Skermanella rosea: one gene and its partner. The protein of the gene in region 1 binds, or shares a complex with, the protein of each later gene. Links are inferred from orthologs where the notes say so. Each region holds a gene or a part of one and is shown in the gene's direction. Other genes may lie near its edges. The genes, in order: carA and carB.

What was found.
Region 2: the proteins of carA (region 1) and carB are in contact, whole or in part, in a solved structure (PDB 1KEE), measured with the Escherichia coli proteins. The link is inferred for Skermanella rosea from one-to-one orthologs.

The regions. Positions count from the first base shown.
Region 1 is NZ_CP086111.1:2,984,753-2,993,617, forward strand. The notes cover bases 1,825-4,740. They hold carA (glutamine-hydrolyzing carbamoyl-phosphate synthase small subunit), read left to right. Parts: upstream 1,825-2,643; coding sequence 2,644-3,837; downstream 3,838-4,740. Other genes in these bases: JL101_RS13810 (GatB/YqeY domain-containing protein), read right to left, coding at 1,873-2,328; JL101_RS13820 (NUDIX hydrolase), read right to left, coding at 3,901-4,365; JL101_RS13825 (carboxymuconolactone decarboxylase family protein), read right to left, coding at 4,362-4,740. In the rest of the region: dnaG (DNA primase), read right to left, coding at 1-1,703; more of JL101_RS13825, read right to left, coding at 4,741-4,742; phbB (acetoacetyl-CoA reductase), read right to left, coding at 4,838-5,560; JL101_RS13835 (acetyl-CoA C-acetyltransferase), read right to left, coding at 5,741-6,916; JL101_RS13840 (alpha/beta fold hydrolase), read right to left, coding at 7,097-8,266; JL101_RS13845 (hypothetical protein), read left to right, coding at 8,343-8,549; polyhydroxyalkanoate synthesis repressor PhaR, read left to right, coding at 8,752-8,865. UniProt on the Escherichia coli protein: Small subunit of the glutamine-dependent carbamoyl phosphate synthetase (CPSase).
Region 2 is NZ_CP086111.1:57,878-67,598, forward strand. The notes cover bases 1-3,772. They hold carB (carbamoyl-phosphate synthase large subunit), read left to right. Parts: upstream 1-326; coding sequence 327-3,572; downstream 3,573-3,772. Other genes in these bases: JL101_RS00245 (hypothetical protein), read left to right, coding at 1-58; greA (transcription elongation factor GreA), read left to right, coding at 3,644-3,772. Also shown: more of greA, read left to right, coding at 3,773-4,117; JL101_RS00260 (Lrp/AsnC family transcriptional regulator), read right to left, coding at 4,241-4,759; JL101_RS00265 (mitochondrial fission ELM1 family protein), read left to right, coding at 4,915-5,907; trxB (thioredoxin-disulfide reductase), read left to right, coding at 5,991-7,004; JL101_RS00275 (LysR family transcriptional regulator), read left to right, coding at 7,211-8,101; JL101_RS00280 (cache domain-containing protein), read right to left, coding at 8,393-8,872; JL101_RS00285 (elongation factor G), read left to right, coding at 9,201-9,721. UniProt on the Escherichia coli protein: Large subunit of the glutamine-dependent carbamoyl phosphate synthetase (CPSase).

The DNA.
Region 1 (8,865 bases):
ACGTCATACCAGCCTCGCCGGGCCTGCTCCAGTGTCGCATCAGGCCGGGCAAAGGCATACAGGAAGGAAGCCGGACCGATGGCATCTTCCAGGTCGGAGAAGCCCTTATCAGTCAAGTGGCTACCCAATCCGGCAGCGTCAAGCCCGGTATTTTCGCTAAGCACCGACACGACGGCCTGACGGAGCAGGTCCAGCGCAGGCAGCGAGAACTCCACGCTACCTATTGATTCACCGACTTCCTCGAACAGTTCGGGGTGGTTCAGCAGTGTTGCCAGCAGGACACGCTCCCGACCTTCCCGAGCGGGCCTGGGCCGGCTGCGCTGGTAGTCCGGCGGCGGATCGGTCGTGCGCGGGGCCCTGAACCCGCGCCCCTTGAACCCGCCTCCGCCGCCGCCGAAACGCTGGCCCGGCTGGAACGCCGGGCGGGCGCGGAACTTCTCGAAGAAGCGTCGGCGCATTTCGTCGCGGTAGAGCGCCTGCACGGTGCGGTCGGCGATCATGCCGACCCGCTCGTCCAGGGCGGCCTGGAGACCGGCGCGCGCTTCGGGCGTATCGAGCACCCTGCCCTCCTCCTCCATCCGCCAGAGAACGTCGGCCAGCGGCATGGACCCGTCCAGCACCTGCTGCATGGCCTTCGGCCCTTCCTTCCTCAGCAGGCTGTCCGGATCGTCGCCGCCGACCATGAAGGCCACGCGCACCGAATGATCCGGCAGCAGGTGTGGCAACACCCGCTCGACCGCACGATGGGCGGCGCGCTGGCCGGCAGGATCCCCGTCGAAGCAGAGCACCGGAACCCGGCGCCCCGGAGGCGCCAGCTTCCACAGTTCCAGGATCTGGGTTTCGGTCAGGGCGGTGCCGAGCGGCGCCACGGCCCCATCGAAGCCGGCGCGGACCAGGGCGATGACGTCCATGTAGCCTTCGACCACGATGATCGGCTGGCCATCGGCCGCCGCCTGCCGGGCGCGGCTCATGTTGTAGAGCAGCCGCCCCTTGTGGAAGAGGGGATTGTCGGCGGAGTTGATGTATTTGGGTCCGTCGCCTTCCATGATGCGGCCGCCGAAGGCGACGACCCGGCCGCGCCGGTCGGTGACCGGGAACATCGCGCGATTCCGGAAGAAGGAGAAGGCGCCGCCGCCGTAGTCCGACGCCCTGACGACGCCGGCTTCCAGCATGTCCTCATCCTTGAAGCCCTCCCGCGCCAGATGGATGCGCAACGCGTTGCCATCCGCCGGGGCGAAGCCGAGACGGAAGCGGACCATCGTCTCCTCGTCGAGCCCGCGACTCTTCAAATAGTCGAACGCCGCATGGCCGCCGGGGCCGAAAAGCTGCTTCTCGAACCAGCGGCAGGTCGCCTCCACCAAGTCGTGGAGCGACTTCTGCCGCTCGAAGCGCTGCCGGTCCTCCGGCGTGGCCTGGGGCACCTGCAACCCGGCCTCGGACGCCAGCTGCTCGACCGCCTCGGGGAAGGCCAGGTTGTCGTGGCGCATGGCGAAGCCGATGATGTCGCCATGGGCGCCGCAACCGAAGCAGTGGAAGAAGCCCTTCTGGTCGTTGACGTAGAAGCTGGGCGTCTTCTCGTTGTGGAAAGGACACGGCGCCTTGAATTCCCGGCCCGCCCGGATCAGGCGCATCCGCTTCCCGACCACGTCGGAGAGCGGCAGACGCGCCCGCAGCTCTTCAAGGAATTGGGGGGGAAACGCCATGGCGCCTGCGCATCACCTTCAATACTTGGATAGCCGGATCATGGCGTGGGCCGCTCCGGGACTGCGGGAAGAGGCGCTGCCCCGACCGGCCGGCCAGGGCCGGCGTCCCCGGAACGGTAAGCCATGATTGGTTAACAGGCCATAAAGGAAACAGCTCGCAAGGATGTCGTCAGACCAGCGCCGCCTTCACGAAGCCACTAGCCTTGCCGAAATCCATCTGGCCGGCATAGCGGGTGCGCAGCTCGGCCATGGTCCGGCCCATGTCCTTGATGCCGGTCGCGCCGATATCCTTGATCACGGTATCGACCGCGCCGCGGATCTCGTCCTCGCTGAACTGCTTGGGCAGGAAAGTCTCGATGATCCCGATCTCCTCCCGCTCCTGCTCGGCCAGTTCGAGCCTGCCTCCCTGCTCGTACAGGGCGATGGCTTCGCGCCGCTGCTTGATCATGGTCTGGAGCATGGACAGGATCTCGTCCTCGTCGATCCCGTCGGTGACCCCGCGCCCCCGCGCGGCGATGTCACGGTCCTTGAGAGCCGCCAGGATCAGGCGCAGCGTCGAGACGGCGCGCTGGTTCTTGGACCGCATCGCCTCTTTCAAGGCCTCGTTGAGCCGGCTGCGGAACATCGTGTGGAGTCCTCGTGAAGCAAATTTTACAGAATGATAGCGAATGTCGGCCCGGTCCGCCAGCGGCGCCACGGCATGCCCGCCGCCCACCCCATCGGCGCCGCAAGGACACCGCATCCTATTGACCGGGCGCCCGCCATGGTCTAATCGCACGCCGTCGGTTCCAACCGCGATCGGCTCCGGGCACATGGTCCGGATCCGGTCGCGGGGTTGACGCGTGCCCTCCTGCCGACCAAATCGGGGCGGGAGCGGCGGAAGTCCGAGCCGCATCAGGTAATGCGCCCGCAAGGGCGGTCAATATGGGGTCTGTCACCGATGTCCGAAAACACTTCCGCCGCCCCGGCGCCGAGCGCCGCCGACGCGTCGCGCCCGGATGGCGCCACCGCCGTCCTCGTCCTGGCCGATGGAACGGTGCTGTGGGGGCGCGGGCTGGGTGCGGTAGGCGCATCGGTCGGTGAGGTCTGCTTCAACACGTCGATGACCGGGTATCAGGAGATCCTGACCGATCCCAGCTATGCCGGGCAGATCATCACCTTCACCTTCCCCCATATCGGCAACACCGGCGCCAACGGCGAGGATATCGAAACGGTCACCCCGGCGGCCCGCGGCCTCGTCCTTCGCGCCGACGTCACCGAGCCGTCCAACTGGCGGGCGACCCGCCACCTGGACGACTGGCTGAAAAGCTTCGACCTGATCGGGATCTCGGGCGTCGACACCCGTCGCCTGACCCGCCGCATCCGCGACGGCGGCGCACCGACCGGCGTGATCGCCCACGCTCCCGACGGCCGGTTCGACCTGGAGGCGCTGGTCGCCCAGGCGCGGCAATGGCCGGGCCTGGAGGGCATGGACCTCGCCAAGGACGTCTCCTGCCGCCAGACCTATTCCTGGAACGAGGGGATGTGGAAGCTCGGTCAGGGCTACGCGACGCAGGAGAACCCGCGCCACCATGTCGTCGCGATCGACTACGGCGCCAAGCGCAACATCCTGCGCTGTCTCGCCGGGACCGGCGCCAAGGTGACGGTGGTGCCGGCGACGGCCACGGTCGAGGACGTGATGCGCCACAAGCCGGACGGCGTCTTCCTGTCCAACGGCCCGGGCGACCCGGCCGCCACCGGGACCTATGCCGTGCCGACGATCCGCGGCCTGATGGATACCGGCGTGCCGATGTTCGGCATCTGCCTGGGTCACCAGCTGATGGCGCTGGCCCTGGGCGCCGAGACCGAGAAGATGCCCCGCGGCCATCGCGGCGCCAACCACCCGGTCAAGGACCTGGAAACCGGAAGGGTCGAGATCACCAGCCAGAACCACGGATTCGTGGTCAAGCCGGACAGCCTTCCCGCCGACGTGGAGGTGACCCATGTCAGCCTGTTCGACGGCACCAACGAGGGGCTGAAGGTCAAGGGCAAGCCGATCTTTTCGGTCCAGTACCACCCCGAAGCCTCGCCCGGTCCGGAGGACAGCCATTACCTGTTCCACCGTTTCGTGGACCTGATCGACAAGCAGGGCTGACCGGCTTCGCCGCGGACGGACGGGACGGACGAAGGTGCCCGTCCATCCCACGGCCGGCAGCCCCTAACCGACGATCCCGCGCCGGAACGCCCGGGAAAGCTCGATCACCCGTGTCGTCTCCCCCCACTCGACCAGTTCCGCGACCTGCTCCGGCGTGGCCCACCGCGCATCCATCGCGTCGTCGGCCGCGACCGGGTCGCCCTCCGGGCACTCGGCGAGCACCTCGACCAGCGTGTAGTGGAACTGGACTTCGCCTTCGGGATCACGGCTGATCGAATCCAGCGCCGTCACCACCGCCTGGGGCTCGACCGCAAGGCCGGTCTCCTCCAGCACTTCCCGAGCCGCCGCCTCGAACAGGGTCTCGCCGACCGATTGCGCGCCGCCCGGCAACCCCCATTGCCCAAGCCGGGGCGCGCGGCCGCGGCGGATCAGCAGGACCCGCTCGCCCTGCCAGACGATCACGCCGACGCCGACCCACGGGCGGTCGGGATATTCCCGGTCCGATTTTCTCCGGTCGGGCGGGGTCACGACTTGAACCGCTCGTCCACCTGGACTCGGTAGCCGTTGGCGAGCCGGTTGGTCTCGTTCGCCATCCCGACCACCGCCAGCAGTTCGCCGAGCATCTCGTCGGTCATGCCGGCCTGGCGGGCCGCCGCCGTATGGGAGGCGATGCAGTATTCGCAGTTGTTGGTCGCGCTGACCGCCAGATAGACCATTTCCTTGGTCAGCGGATCCAGCGCACCGGGCGCCATGACCTCCTTGATGCTTTCCCAGGTGCGCTTCAGCGTCGGCGGATGATTGGCCAGCACCTTCCAGAAATTGTTGATCAGGTCGGTCTTGCGGGTCGCCATGATGTCGTCATAGACGGCGCGGACTTCGGGACTGGCGTCCTCGTACTCGACCATCTGCCCTCCCCTCGGAAATGATGCCCTTGAACACGACTGCGGGGCGCCCCGTTGGGACGCCCCGCCGATCCTAACACCGCAGGGAAGGCGAAGGATCAATACATGTGTTGGCCGCCGTTGATCGACAGGGTCGAGCCGGTGATGAAGCCGCCTTCGTCGGCCACCAGGAACAGGACGCCGCGGGCGATTTCCGACGCCTTGCCGAGCCGGCCGACCGGCACCTTGGCGACGATCTTCTCAAGCACGTTCGGGGGAACGGCGCGCACCATGTCGGTATCGATGTAGCCCGGCGCGATCGCGTTGACGGTGATGCCCTTGGCCGCACCCTCCTGGGCGAGGGCCTTGGTGAAGCCGTGGATGCCGGACTTGGCCGCCGCGTAGTTCACCTGGCCGTACTGGCCGGCCTGGCCGTTGATCGAGCCGATGTTGACGATGCGGCCGAAACCGCGCTCGCGCATGCCGTCGATCACGTTGCGGCACATGTTGAAGCAGGAGGTCAGGTTCGTCTGGATGACGTCGTTCCACTGCTCGTAGGTCATGCGGTGCATGACGCCGTCGCGGGTGATGCCGGCGTTGTTGACGACGATGTCGACCGGACCCAGTTCCGACGCGACCTTCGCGAGGCCTTCCTTGCAGGCTTCGAAGTTGCCGACGTCCCACTTGAAGACCGCGATGCCGGTCCGCTCGGAGAATTCACGGGCCTTCTCGTCGTTGCCGGCGTAAATCGCCGCGACGGTGTATCCGGCGTCCTTCAAACCGACCGAGATGGCCTCGCCGATGCCGCGTGTGCCGCCGGTAACAACTGCAACTCGTGCCATTGATTCCTCCCCCAGAAAGCGATGATGATTTGACGAGATGGTCGAAGCTGAAGCCACCACTCTGTGCGGCTTCAGCCTGACAGGCTTAACAGTCGTTCAAGTCCTCAGCGTTGACGTGCATCAATCCGGACGGAACCGGCCCAATGTCAACGCCAACGTGCACAACAGGAACCGGACCGCTTAGTCGCGTGCGACGGTGAGGGCGATGCCCATGCCGCCGCCGATGCACAGGGTGGCGAGCCCCTTCTTGGCGTCGCGCTTCTGCATCTCGTGCAGGAGGGTGACCAGGACGCGGGCGCCGGACGCGCCGATCGGGTGGCCCAGCGCGATCGCGCCGCCGTTGACGTTGACCTTGGACTTGTCCCAGCCGAGGTCCTTGTTGACCGCGCAGGCCTGCGCGGCGAACGCCTCGTTGGCCTCGATCAGGTCCAGGTCGTCGACGCTCCAGCCGGCGCGCTGCAGGGCCAAGCGGCTGGCGGGGATCGGGCCGGAACCCATGATCGCGGGATCGACGCCGGCGGTCGCCCAGGACACGATGCGCGCCAGCGGCGTGATGCCGCGCTTGGCGGCGGCGTCGGCACCCATCAGCACCAGGGCCGCGGCACCGTCATTGATGCCCGACGCGTTGCCCGCGGTGACCGAGCCGTCCTTGGAGAAGGCCGGGCGCAGCTTGCCCAGGGCATCGACCGTGACGCCAGCCTTGGGGAACTCGTCGGTATCGACGATGGTATCGCCCTTGCGGGTCTTGATGGTGACCGGAACGATCTCGTCCTTGAACTTGCCGGATTTCATCGCCGCCTCGGCCTTGTTCTGGGAGGCGGTGGCGAACTCGTCCTGCTGCTCACGGGTGATCTGCCACTTCTGAGCGACGTTCTCGGCCGTGGTGCCCATGTGGTAGCCGTTGAAGGCGTCCCACAGGCCGTCCTTGATCATGGTGTCGATCATCTGCGTGTCACCCATCTTGGTGCCGTTGCGCAGATGCATGCAGTGGGGGGCGAGGCTCATGCTCTCCTGCCCGCCGGCCACGACGATGTCGGCGTCGCCCAGCTTGATCGCCTGATAGCCGAGCGCCACGGTGCGCAGGCCGGACCCGCAGAGCTGGTTGATCGCGTAGGCGGTCTTTTCCACCGGGATACCGGCGGCGATCGCTGCCTGGCGGGCCGGGTTCTGGCCGGTGCCGGCGGTCAGGACCTGCCCCAGCACGACCTCCGACACTTCGCCCGCATCGACGCCCGCGCGCTTCAGCGCCTCGCGGATCGCCACTTCGCCCAGGGTATGGGCGGGTACCGAGCTCAGCGAGCCGTTGAACGCACCGATCGGCGTGCGCGCGGCGCTGGCGATAACGACTTCGGTCATGGGGAACGCTCCTTAGCTGATGGCAATTTTCTTATGGGCCTGCCTTTAGCACGGCTTAAACTAGCCCCGGCAATTTTTCGGCGCAAGACACCGCGGGATCATGTCCGCCCTACACTTTTGCCCGCGCCACTAAGTCGCGCATTCGAAAAGAGAAACCTAGTCTCCTAACTATCGGAACATTCACCTTCGGTTGCAAAGCCATTCGGCAAGCGGTTCCCATACCAAAGTCTGTGCCCCTGCACTGACGATCATGCCGACATGGCCCAGATGGGGATTGTGGATGGCGGCGCCCGGGATCGCGTGGGCCAGGGCCTTCGCCGAGCATGGCGGGACGATACGGTCCTTCTCGGGGATCATGACCAGCGCCGGCGGCCGGAGACGGCGGGGGTCGATGCTTTCGCCGGCGATGGTCCAGCGCCCCTCCGCCGTGTCGTTGCGGCCGTACCAGCCGGTCAGGCAGTCCCGCGCGACGGCGGCCGGCAGCGCCACGCCGTCGTTCAGCCAGTCCTCCAGCGCCACGAAACCGCGGGCGGCGGCGCCGTCCGGCGGCATCCGCGCGAACCGCGTGAACTTGCGCGCGACCTGCAGCGGATCCTGCATGGCGAACAGGGCCTGGATCGCGTCCACCGGCAGTTCGCCCCAGGCGTCCAGCACCGGCTCGTAGGGAGCAAGCGCGGCGGCCGTGCGCTTCGCCATGGCGGGATTGTCGCCGTGGAAATCCCAGGGCGTCGCCAGCAGGGCGAGTGCGGCGATGTCGCGGGGTCGGCGCTGGGCAAGCGCCGTCGCCAGCAGTCCGCCCATGCAGTATCCGACGACGGCAGGCCGGGCGGGGAACAGGTCCAGAATGGCGTTCAGCGCCCGCTCCAGTCGGCCGGCCACGAAGTCGGTCATGGTGAAGCGACGTTCCGCCGGGCCGGGCCGCCCCCAGTCGAGCAGGAGCGGACGGATGCCGCGGCGCGCCAGCCAGCGCATCAGGGAGCATTCCCCGGACAGGTCGAGTATGTAGTGGCGGTTGATCAGCGACGGCACGAACAGGACGGGCATCCCGCCGTCACCGGCACCATAGTCGAGCAAGCGGGCCGGCCCCTCGCGCCAGACCGTCGGCGGGTCGGCCAGGTCGCGGCGGTAGGGATGGTTCCGGTACCGCTCCACCCCGGTCAGCAACGCGTCGAAGCGCCACCGCATCTCGCGGTCGACGGCCCGCGCGAAGGCTTCAGGATCGACGCCGGCGAGTTCCCCCCGGAGATCCTCGGCGCGGTCCCGGAGGCTCCCCTTCCAGGGAATCGAGCCGCTCCTCAAGAACGGCAATCCGGCGGGCGAGCTCAACAGCGTGGTCAGGGTCGCCGCCATGTGGAGCGCGAGCGGACGCGGCCCCTGTCGGGGTATCCGCCATGGGTCGGCCGGCCGTGAAGGGGGCGAATGGGTCATGGAACTGCTGATGTTGACTGCTGCCGCGCGCGGCGAATGCCGAGAAGGGAGCCATGGCGGCGGCTCCCTGCCCCAGGATCTGGAAGAGGCGGGCGAAATTCTCCGCGACCTCGGGATCGACCGCCAGAGCCGACCACTGGTCCTGCCAGAGGTCCAGGTAGCGGCGCGCGAGGCTTTCCAGGGAGGGCGGTTCCTGATCCGATGAGTTGGCCATGGCGGCGAATATAATAGTGAACTACCGCATTTGAACAGGGCGCCGCCATTGTACGGTATGTCGCGGCCCGAACAGGTCGCCGCCCAATTGCGGGCGACGACGCGGCAGAAAGCTTGCTTAAGGGAGCTTTCTTCGCGTACTCCTAATGTCTTGAGGGATTTAAGCGCAATGCCACCGCGTGAAAGCATACGAAATGGCCGAAAAAGACGACGCGAAAGTTGCCCCGATCACGATCAAAAAGTACGCCAACCGCAGGCTGTACAACACTGCAACGAGCAGCTACGTCACGTTGGACCATCTCTGCCAG
Region 2 (9,721 bases), 2.9 Mb from region 1 along the record:
CTGGGTCGCGCCGCTGGAGACCCTGCGCCGCTATCTCGATCCCAGCCCCGCCCGCTGAGCCGCCGCGCCGAGCGCGATGCTCACACGCGCAAAGCTCGATGCCCAGACTCGCAAAGCTCGATGCCCCGACGCGTGCGCCTGGGGCAATCCTGCAATCACCGGGCAACGTCGCGCTTCCCGCAGGGGGCTTGAGCCTCTATATAGGGGCGGGCCGTCACTCCGGGATCTTCAGCGGTCGGATCGGCGTGCCAGTCATTCGAACCTTCTCCCTGTTCTTCCGGGGAGGGGATTTTTGTTGCGCCTGAAGTTACCAGAGCCCGAGCGCCATGCCAAAACGTACCGATATCAAGTCCATCGCCATCATCGGCGCCGGCCCCATCGTCATCGGCCAGGCTTGCGAGTTCGACTATTCCGGCGTCCAGGCCTGCAAGGCCCTGCGCGCCGAAGGGTACCGGGTCATCCTGGTGAACTCCAACCCGGCCACCATCATGACCGACCCCAACCTGGCCGACGCGACCTATATCGAGCCGATCACGCCGGCCACGGTCGCCAAGATCCTGGAAAAGGAACGGCCGGACGCGCTGCTGCCGACCATGGGCGGCCAGACCGCGCTGAACACCGCGATAGCCTTGGACGACGACGGCACGCTGGCGCGCCTGGGCATCGAGATGATCGGCGCAAACAAGCAGGTGATCGCCAAGGCCGAGGACCGGTTGCTGTTCCGTGACGCCATGGACAAGATCGGCCTGGAGAGCCCGCGCAGCCGCATGGTCCGCTCCTTCGACGAGGCGCTGGAAGCGCTGGCCGAGACCGGCCTGCCCGCGATCATCCGCCCCAGCTTCACGCTGGCCGGCACCGGCGGCGGCATCGCCTACAACAGGGCAGAGTTCGAGGAGATCGTGCGCGGCGGCCTGCGCGCGTCGCCCACTCGCGAGGTGCTGATCGAGGAGTCGGTGCTGGGCTGGAAGGAATACGAGATGGAGGTCGTGCGCGACGGCGCCGACAACTGCATCATCGTCTGCGCCATCGAGAACATCGATCCGATGGGCGTCCATACCGGCGACAGCATCACCGTGGCCCCGGCGCTGACGCTGACCGACAAGGAATACCAGATCATGCGCAACGCCTCGATCGCGGTGCTGCGCGAGATCGGGGTCGATACCGGCGGGTCGAACGTGCAGTTCGCCGTCAACCCGGCCAACGGCCGCATGGTCGTGATCGAGATGAACCCGCGCGTCAGCCGCTCCTCCGCGCTGGCGTCCAAGGCGACCGGCTTTCCGATCGCCAAGGTCGCCGCCAAGCTGGCGGTGGGATACCGGCTGGACGAGCTGGACAACGACATCACCGGCGTCACGCCCGCCTCGTTCGAGCCGACGATCGACTATGTCGTCACCAAGATGCCGCGCTTCACCTTCGAGAAGTTCCCCGGCACCGAGCCTCTGCTGACCACCTCCATGAAGTCGGTCGGCGAGGCCATGTCGATCGGCCGCACCTTCGCCGAGTCGGTGCAGAAGGCGCTGCGGTCGATGGAGACCGGCCTGACCGGCTTCAACGAGGTGCTGATCGGCGACGGCAACCCCGATCCGCTGACCGTCCGGGCGGCGCTGAGCCGCCCGACGCCGGACCGGCTGCTGGTTATCGCCCAGGCGTTCCGGCATGGCCTGAGCGTGGACGAGGTCCAGGCCGCCTGCAAGTACGACCCCTGGTTCCTGGAGCAGATCCAGGCGATCGTCGCGGCCGAGACCGCCGTCCGCACCGGCGGCCTGCCCGCCGACCGGCAGGGCTGGCTGCGCCTCAAGCAGGCCGGCTTCAGCGATGCCCGGCTGGCCGAGCTGGCCGGCACCGCCGAGGCGGAGGTCGCCGCGGCGCGGCGCGCGCAGGGCGTCACGCCGGTCTACAAGCGGATCGACACCTGTGCCGCGGAGTTCGCCTCCCAGACGCCCTACATGTACTCGACATACGAGGCCGACGGCTTCGGCGGCGCCGAGTGCGAGGCCGAGCCGTCCGACCGCAAGAAGGTGGTCATCCTGGGCGGCGGTCCCAACCGCATCGGCCAAGGCATCGAGTTCGACTATTGCTGCGTCCACGCCGCCTATGCGCTGGACGAGGCCGGGTACGAGACCATCATGGTCAACTGCAACCCGGAGACCGTCTCGACCGACTACGATACCTCCGACCGGCTCTATTTCGAGCCGCTGACCGCCGAGGACGTGGTCGAGCTGGTCCGGGTCGAGCAGAGCCGGGGCGAGGTGCTGGGCGTGATCGTCCAGTTCGGCGGCCAGACGCCGCTGAAGCTGGCGCGCGACCTGGAGGCCGCCGGCATCCCGATCCTGGGCACCTCGCCCGACGCGATCGACCTGGCGGAGGACCGCGAGCGGTTCCAGCAGCTGCTGCACAGGTTGGGCCTGCACCAGCCGGCCAACGGCCTCGCCCGCTCCCTGGAGGAGGCCGAGGAGGTGGCGTCGCGGATCGGCTTCCCCGTGGTGATCCGGCCCAGCTACGTGCTGGGCGGCCGCGCCATGGAGATCGTCCACGACATGGCGGGCCTGAAGCGCTACATGGGCTCCGCCGTCAAGGTGTCGGGCAAGAACCCGGTGCTGATCGACAGCTACCTGCAGGACGCCATCGAGGTGGACGTGGACGCCGTCCGCGACGGCACCCGGGTCTATGTCGCCGGCATCATGGAGCATATCGAGGAGGCCGGCATCCATTCCGGCGACAGCGCCTGCGCGCTGCCGCCCTATTCGCTGCCGTCCGACGTGGTCGCCGACATCTCCCGGCAGGCCGGCATGCTGGCAGAGGCGCTGGACGTGATCGGGCTGATGAACGTGCAGTTCGCGGTCAAGGGCACCCAGGTATATATCCTGGAGGTCAATCCGCGGGCGAGCCGCACGGTGCCCTTCGTCGCCAAGGCGACCGGCACGCCGATCGCCAAGATCGCGGCGCGGGTCATGGCCGGCGAGAAGCTGGACGCGTTCGACCTGAAGGGCCCGACACCGCCGCACACCGCGGTGAAGGAGGCGGTCTTCCCGTTCGCCCGCTTCCCCAACGTGGACATCATCCTGGGGCCGGAGATGAAGTCGACCGGCGAGGTCATGGGGCTGGACAAGGATTTCAGCCGCGCCTTCGCGAAGGCCCAGTCTGGCGCCGGAGTCGTCCTGCCCCTGTCGGGCGGGGTCTTCATCTCGGTCAAGGACCACGACAAGGCGGCCATGGTGCCGATCGCGGCCAAGCTCCGCGATATGGGCTTCTCGCTGCTCGCCACGGCGGGCACCGCGAAGGCGTTCGGCGAGGCCGGGATCCCGGTCACCCGGGTCAACAAGGTGCTCGAAGGGCAACCGCACATCGTCGATGCGATGATCAACGGCGATGTACAGTTGGTTTTCAACACGACCGACGGCGCCCAGGCCATGTCCGACAGCTTCAGCTTGCGCCGGACCGCACTCGTCAATAACATTCCCTATTACACGACCGTCGCGGGGGCGCGGGCTGCCGTCGAGGCTATCTCGGCGCTTCGGAGTGGTAGCCTTGACGTGGCACCGCTCCAGTCCTACCTGAGCGGGTCGTACTAAGGGGATCGAGGCTCCCGGCGCGGCTGATCTGGCCGCGCCGCAGTCTTCTTCAGCGTCGAGTGGACCGGGAAATGGAAAAAGTTCCAATGACGGCGGCGGGCTACAACCGCCTCCAAGAGGAGTTAAGGCACCTGAAAACGATCGAGCGGCCGGCGGTCATCAAGGCCATCGCGGAAGCGCGGGAACACGGCGATCTTTCCGAGAACGCCGAGTACCATGCGGCGCGCGAGCGGCAGAGCTTCATCGAAGGACGGGTGCTCGAACTGGAGGACAAGATCAGCCGAGCGGAGGTGATCGACGTCTCGAAGCTTTCGGGTGACGCGGTCAAGTTCGGCGCGACGATCACGGTCGCCGACGAGGATACCGACGAGGAGACCACGTACCAGATCGTGGGTCAGGACGAGAGCGACATCAAGCAGGGCCTGCTGTCGGTCAGCTCCCCGCTGGCGCGGGCGCTGATCAACAAGACCGTGGGCGACATGGTCGAGGTCCCGACCCCCGGCGGTTCGAAAAGCTACGAGGTCGTGAAGGTCGAGTTCCGCTGAGGCGCCTCGACGCTTGACGCTCGACTGCCACTATAAGGACTGCCATGAAAAATGCGGGCGAAAGCCCGCATTTTCTTTTCCGGCATCTTCTTTTCCGGGGTCCCGGAAGGCGGGGCTTCAGCCCTATTCCTCCTCTTCCAGCTCCTCCTCGTCCGGCAGGTCGCCGATCTCGGTGTCGATGGGAACGCCGGGCAGGGCCTTGGAGGTGCGGATCGCCAGCGCCGACTTGACGTGGCTGACGTTGGGAGCGCTGGTCAGCTTGGTGGTGAGGAAGCGCTGGTACGAGTCCCAGTCCTCCGCCACGATCTTCAGCAGGAAATCCGTCTCGCCCGCGAGCATGTTGCACTCGCGCACCAGCGGCCAGCTATTGACCAGCTCCTCGAATTTCTTTAGGTCCGCTTCGGCTTGGCTGGTCAGCCCCACATGGGCGAAGACGGTCACGCCGTAACCGAGGGCTTCGGGGTTGATGTCGGCATGGTAGCCACGAATGAATCCGGCCTCTTCCAGGGCGCGGACGCGCCGAAGGCAGGGCGGCGCCGAGATGCCCGCGCGCCGCGCGAGCTCGACGTTGGTCATGCGACCGTCGGCTTGAAGGTCGCGCAGGATGCGCCGGTCAATCCGGTCGAGTTTGACTCGCCGCATGGTCTTCTCTTGTAGCCCCTCGGGATGAATTGGAAAGGATATTACACAGAGCACTGGTTTACGCCAAGACAGAGCCGTCTTACAAGTGCGAAACTTTATAATAGGCGGATTGTGCTATCGACGCCCCCGGTCAGCAACCACGAAGGCCCGTGATCGTGCAAAATCTCACCTGCTGGGTCGTCACCGACGGCAAGGCCGGCATGGAAAACCAGTGCATCGGACTGGCCGAGGCGGTGGGACTCCCGCCCATCGTCAAGCGCGTGACCCTGCGCAGCCCCTGGCGCCAGCTCAGCCCGTTCTTCCGGCTGGGGCCGAGGCATTCGACCGCGCCCGGCAGCGACGCGCTGGAGCCGCCGTGGCCCGACCTGCTGATCACGTCGGGCCGCGCCAGCGTCACGCCGGCCCTGGGCGTGCGCCGGGCCAGCCGGGGCAAGACCTTCGCGGTCCATATCCAGGATCCCCAGATCCCGCCCCGCCTGCTCGACCTGGTGGTGGTGCCGCAGCACGACAAGCTGCGCGGCCCCAACGTGATCACCACGCGCGGCGCGCTCCACATGATCACGCCGGCGAAGCTGGCCGACGCGGCGGCCCGGATGGGGCCGGCCTACGGGCACCTGCCCCATCCGCGCATCGCGGTGCTGATCGGCGGGACCAACAAGCTGTTCCGCATGACCCCGGTGATCATGGGCGACGTGGCGGAGAAGCTGGCCAACCTGGCCAAGCGCCACGGCGCCGGGCTGCTGGTGACGCCGTCGCGCCGGACCGGCGCCGACAACGAGGCGATCCTGCGCGCCCGCATGGCCGACGTGCCGTCGGTCGTCTGGGACGGGCAGGGCGAGAACCCCTATTTCGCGTTCCTGGCGCTGGCCGACGTGATCGTCGTGACCAGCGACAGCGTGTCCATGGTGTCGGAGGCCTGCTCGACCGGCAAGCCGGTCTACATCATCGAGCTGGACGGCGGCTCGCCCAAGTTCCAGACCTTCCACCAGGCCCTGAAGGATGCCGGCATCATCCGGACCTTCACCGGCGAGCTGGACCACTGGACCTACAGGCCGCTCGACGACACCGCTGCGGTGGGCGCCGAGATCCGCCGCCGGATCGAGGCGCGGACCGGCCAGCGGATCGAACCGCCGCAGCCCGCCGGTTGACGCTGAAGCGGCGCCGGCCCATGTTCACACCGATCATGTTCAGCCGGATACAGCGAACCCATTCCAGCCGAGGCCAGCAGCCTATGCCCGCTCACCATCATTCCAAGGTCCTGATCATCGGCGCCGGCCCGGCCGGCTACACCGCCGCGATCTATGCCGCCCGCGCCAACCTGAAGCCGATCCTGGTGCAGGGGCTCCAGCCGGGCGGCCAGCTGACGATCACGACCGACGTGGAGAACTATCCCGGGTTCGCCGACGTCATCCAGGGACCCTGGCTGATGGAACAGATGCAGCGCCAAGCCGAGCATGTCGGGACCGAGATGTTCTTCGACGTGATCACCGAGGTCGACTTCACCCAGCGCCCGTTCCGGGCCAAGGCCGACAGCGGCGACCTTTTCACCGGCGACACCGTGATCATCGCGACCGGCGCCCAGGCGCGCTGGCTGGGGCTGGAAAGCGAGCGCACCTTCGCCGGCGCCGGCGTGTCCGCCTGCGCCACCTGCGACGGCTTCTTCTTCCGCGGCAAGGAGATAGCGCTGGTCGGCGGCGGCAACACCGCGGTCGAGGAGGCGCTGTACCTGACCAACCACGCGTCCAAGGTCACCGTGATCCACCGCCGCGACGCGTTCCGCGCGGAGAAGATCATGCAGGAGCGGCTGTTCCGCAATCCCAAGATCCAGGTGGTCTGGGACACCGTGGTGGACGAGATCCTGGGCGAGGGCGGCGACGACGCGCCCAAGGCGGTGACCGGGCTGAGACTGCGCAACGTCAAGACCGGCGACGTCTCGACCCTGCCGGTCGAGGGCGTGTTCATCGCGATCGGCCATGATCCCGCGACCAAGGTCTTCCAGGGCAAGGTCAATACCGATCCGGAAGGCTATATCCTGACCGCCCCCGACTCGACCGCCACCAACGTGCCCGGCGTGTTCGCCGCCGGCGACGTGAAGGACAAGGTCTACCGCCAGGCGGTCACCGCGGCCGGCATGGGCTGCATGGCGGCGCTGGAGGCGGAGAAGTTCCTGGCCCAGTTCGAGGGATCGCCCGAGGAGGCGCTCCGCGAGGCGACGACCACGCAGATGATCGGCGCCTGGGACTGAGTCCCCCTCCAAGGTAGCCGCCGCCTGGAAACGCCCTCCGAATCCGGCATTTTTGCGGTGGCTGCCCGTTATTCGTGCTCTTTCGATCCTAACGACCGTGGCCTTGATGTACGTCGCGGTATATCATCGTACGGTCTGCGCATTCCGCGGACCAAGATGATGCGACGGACGGACATCATTCCGCCCGCCGATGAACGGGACGTTTCATGGACTGGGATAAGCTTCGGGTCTTCCACGCCGTGGCCGAAGCCGGCAGCTTCACTCATGCCGGCGAAAGCCTGAATTTAAGTCAATCCGCAGTCAGCCGCCAGATCAGCGCGCTTGAGGAAAGCCTGAACGTGCCGCTGTTCCACCGGCATGCCCGCGGCCTGATCCTGACCGAGCAGGGCGACCTGCTCTACCAGACCGCGCGCGACGTCTTCGCCAAGCTGTCGATGACCGAGGCGATGCTGACGGAGAGCCGCGAGCACCCCAAGGGACCGCTGAAGATCACCACCACGGTGGCCTTCGGGACGACCTGGCTGACTCCGCGCGCCCGCGAGTTCCTGCAGATCTACCCGGAGATCCAGCTTTCCCTGCTGCTGGACGACACCGAGCTGGACCTGGGCATGCGCGAGGCGGACATCGCGATCCGCATGACCTCGCCGCGCCAGCCCGACCTGATCCAGCGTCACCTGATGACGATACGGTTCCATGTCTACGGCCATGTCAGCTATCTCAAGCGGAAGGGCGTGCCCAAGACGGTCCAGGAGTTGGACAACCATGACCTGATCGCCTACCCCTCGGACATGCGGGCGCCCATCACCAACATCAACTGGCTGCTGGACGCGGGCGATCCGCCCCAGGGGACCCGCAATCCCATCATGCGCGTCAACAATGTATACGCGATCTTCAAGGCGGTGGAGAGCGGTCTGGGCATGGCCGCCCTGCCGGATTACATGGTCGAGGGCAGCCGCGACATCGTGCGGGTGCTGCCCGAACTGAACGGCCCCACGGTCGAGACCTATTTCGTCTATGCCGAGGAACTGCGCCATTCCAAGCGCATCGCCGTGTTCCGTGACTTCCTGGTGCGCAAAGTGGCGGAGACGACGTTCTGAACAGATCGTTGCATATCAAAGCCATGCGGAGGTTGCATGGGCGCTTCCTCAAATCGTGCATGGAATTCGGGCAGCGGATGACCAAATAATCATCTGGCGGTGTTGCGATGCAATATCCGCTGTTTCGCTCCGGATCTCGGTCCGGGGTTGGGTCTTCGGACCCGCGTCTCCCAGACGTGAAGCCTCCCTGTTCAACTCGCCCGCAAGTCGTTCGATTTGCGGGCGTTCTTTTTGCGGGGAGGGGCGGCGTCCCGCCGCCCGTGTTGCGCGAGACGCGCACCCTTCATCGCCTTATTCGTAGATGCCTATATAGGCCACCAAATCCTTGCCCGGGACCCGCTTCACGAAGGATGTCTTGGGCTCGATGCGGTTGGATACCGGGTTGAGCCAGCGGTAGCTGACCCAGCCTTGGCCGCTTTCCTGCGCGACCTTCAGGATGTCCTTGACCATGAAGCGGCCGTCGGCGTCCTTCAAGTTGACCACGTTCTGGCCGACTCCGGCCGGGCGGGGCGGGTAGGCCAGCCATGTCCCGGTGAAATCGATCACGTTGACATAGATCTCCCCATAGCGGAATTCGCCGGCCCGGTTGAAGGACTCGCGGGCGGCCTCGATCCCCTGGGACTCGATCAGCGCGGAGGCCTTCAGCGTCAGCGCTTCCACCTCGTCGCGAGTCGGCTTGGCGGGGTCAGCGCCGGCAACGCCCGTCAGCATCAGGAGGATGGCCCCGACCAGGGCGATCCTGCCGCTCCATCCCGCGATGAACAAGCGCATGATTATTCCCCCGGTCGGGTTTGCTTCTGTCGCGAGCACAGCTATCGGTATTAACGACGGGACTGTCAACGGGGATAAGTGCCGCAGCCCGCCGGCAAGAATAGACAGAACATTTGGTATAGTTTGCAAAAGACATTGCCGGCGTGCGGGACTGTCGCATCACTTCGGCGGTGCAGCATGTTCTTTTTCGTGGACAGTCACCGGCGGCGGGAGGACGATCGATCGTACCGATACGCTAGCGGGTCGACGACGTCCACGGCCGTCGTTCCAAGACAGGCCGAGCCTGCGGACGCCCCCGATCCGTCAAAACGGTACTGGGAGGTTCCGAATGCCAAGCACCAGAATTGCGGGGCCACGTTGCGCCGCCCTCGTCGGCCCCTATCTCAGCGGCAAGACCACCTTGATGGAAAGCCTGCTGTTCGCGGCGGGCGCCGTCACCCGGAAAGGCACCGTCAAGGACGGCAACACCGTGGGCGACAGCGCGCCGGAAGCGCGCGCCCGCAAGATGAGCGTCGAGGTCGGGCTGGCCAGCGCCGACTATCTCGGCGAGCGATGGACGTTCCTCGACTGCCCCGGCTCGGTCGAGCTGTCCGCGGAGGGCCAGGCGGCCCTGATGGTCGCGGACGTCGCGGTCGTCGTGTGCGAGCCGACGGCGGACAAGGCGCCGATGCTGGCCCCCCTGTTCAAGTTCCTCGACGACAACGGCATTCCGCACATGCTGTTCGTCAACAAGGTGGATTCCATGGGCACCCAGGACGTCCGGGTGCGCGACCTGATGCAGGCGCTCCAGGCCGCCTCGGCCCGCCCGCTGGTGCTCCGCCAGGTGCCGATCCGCGAGGGCGACACGGT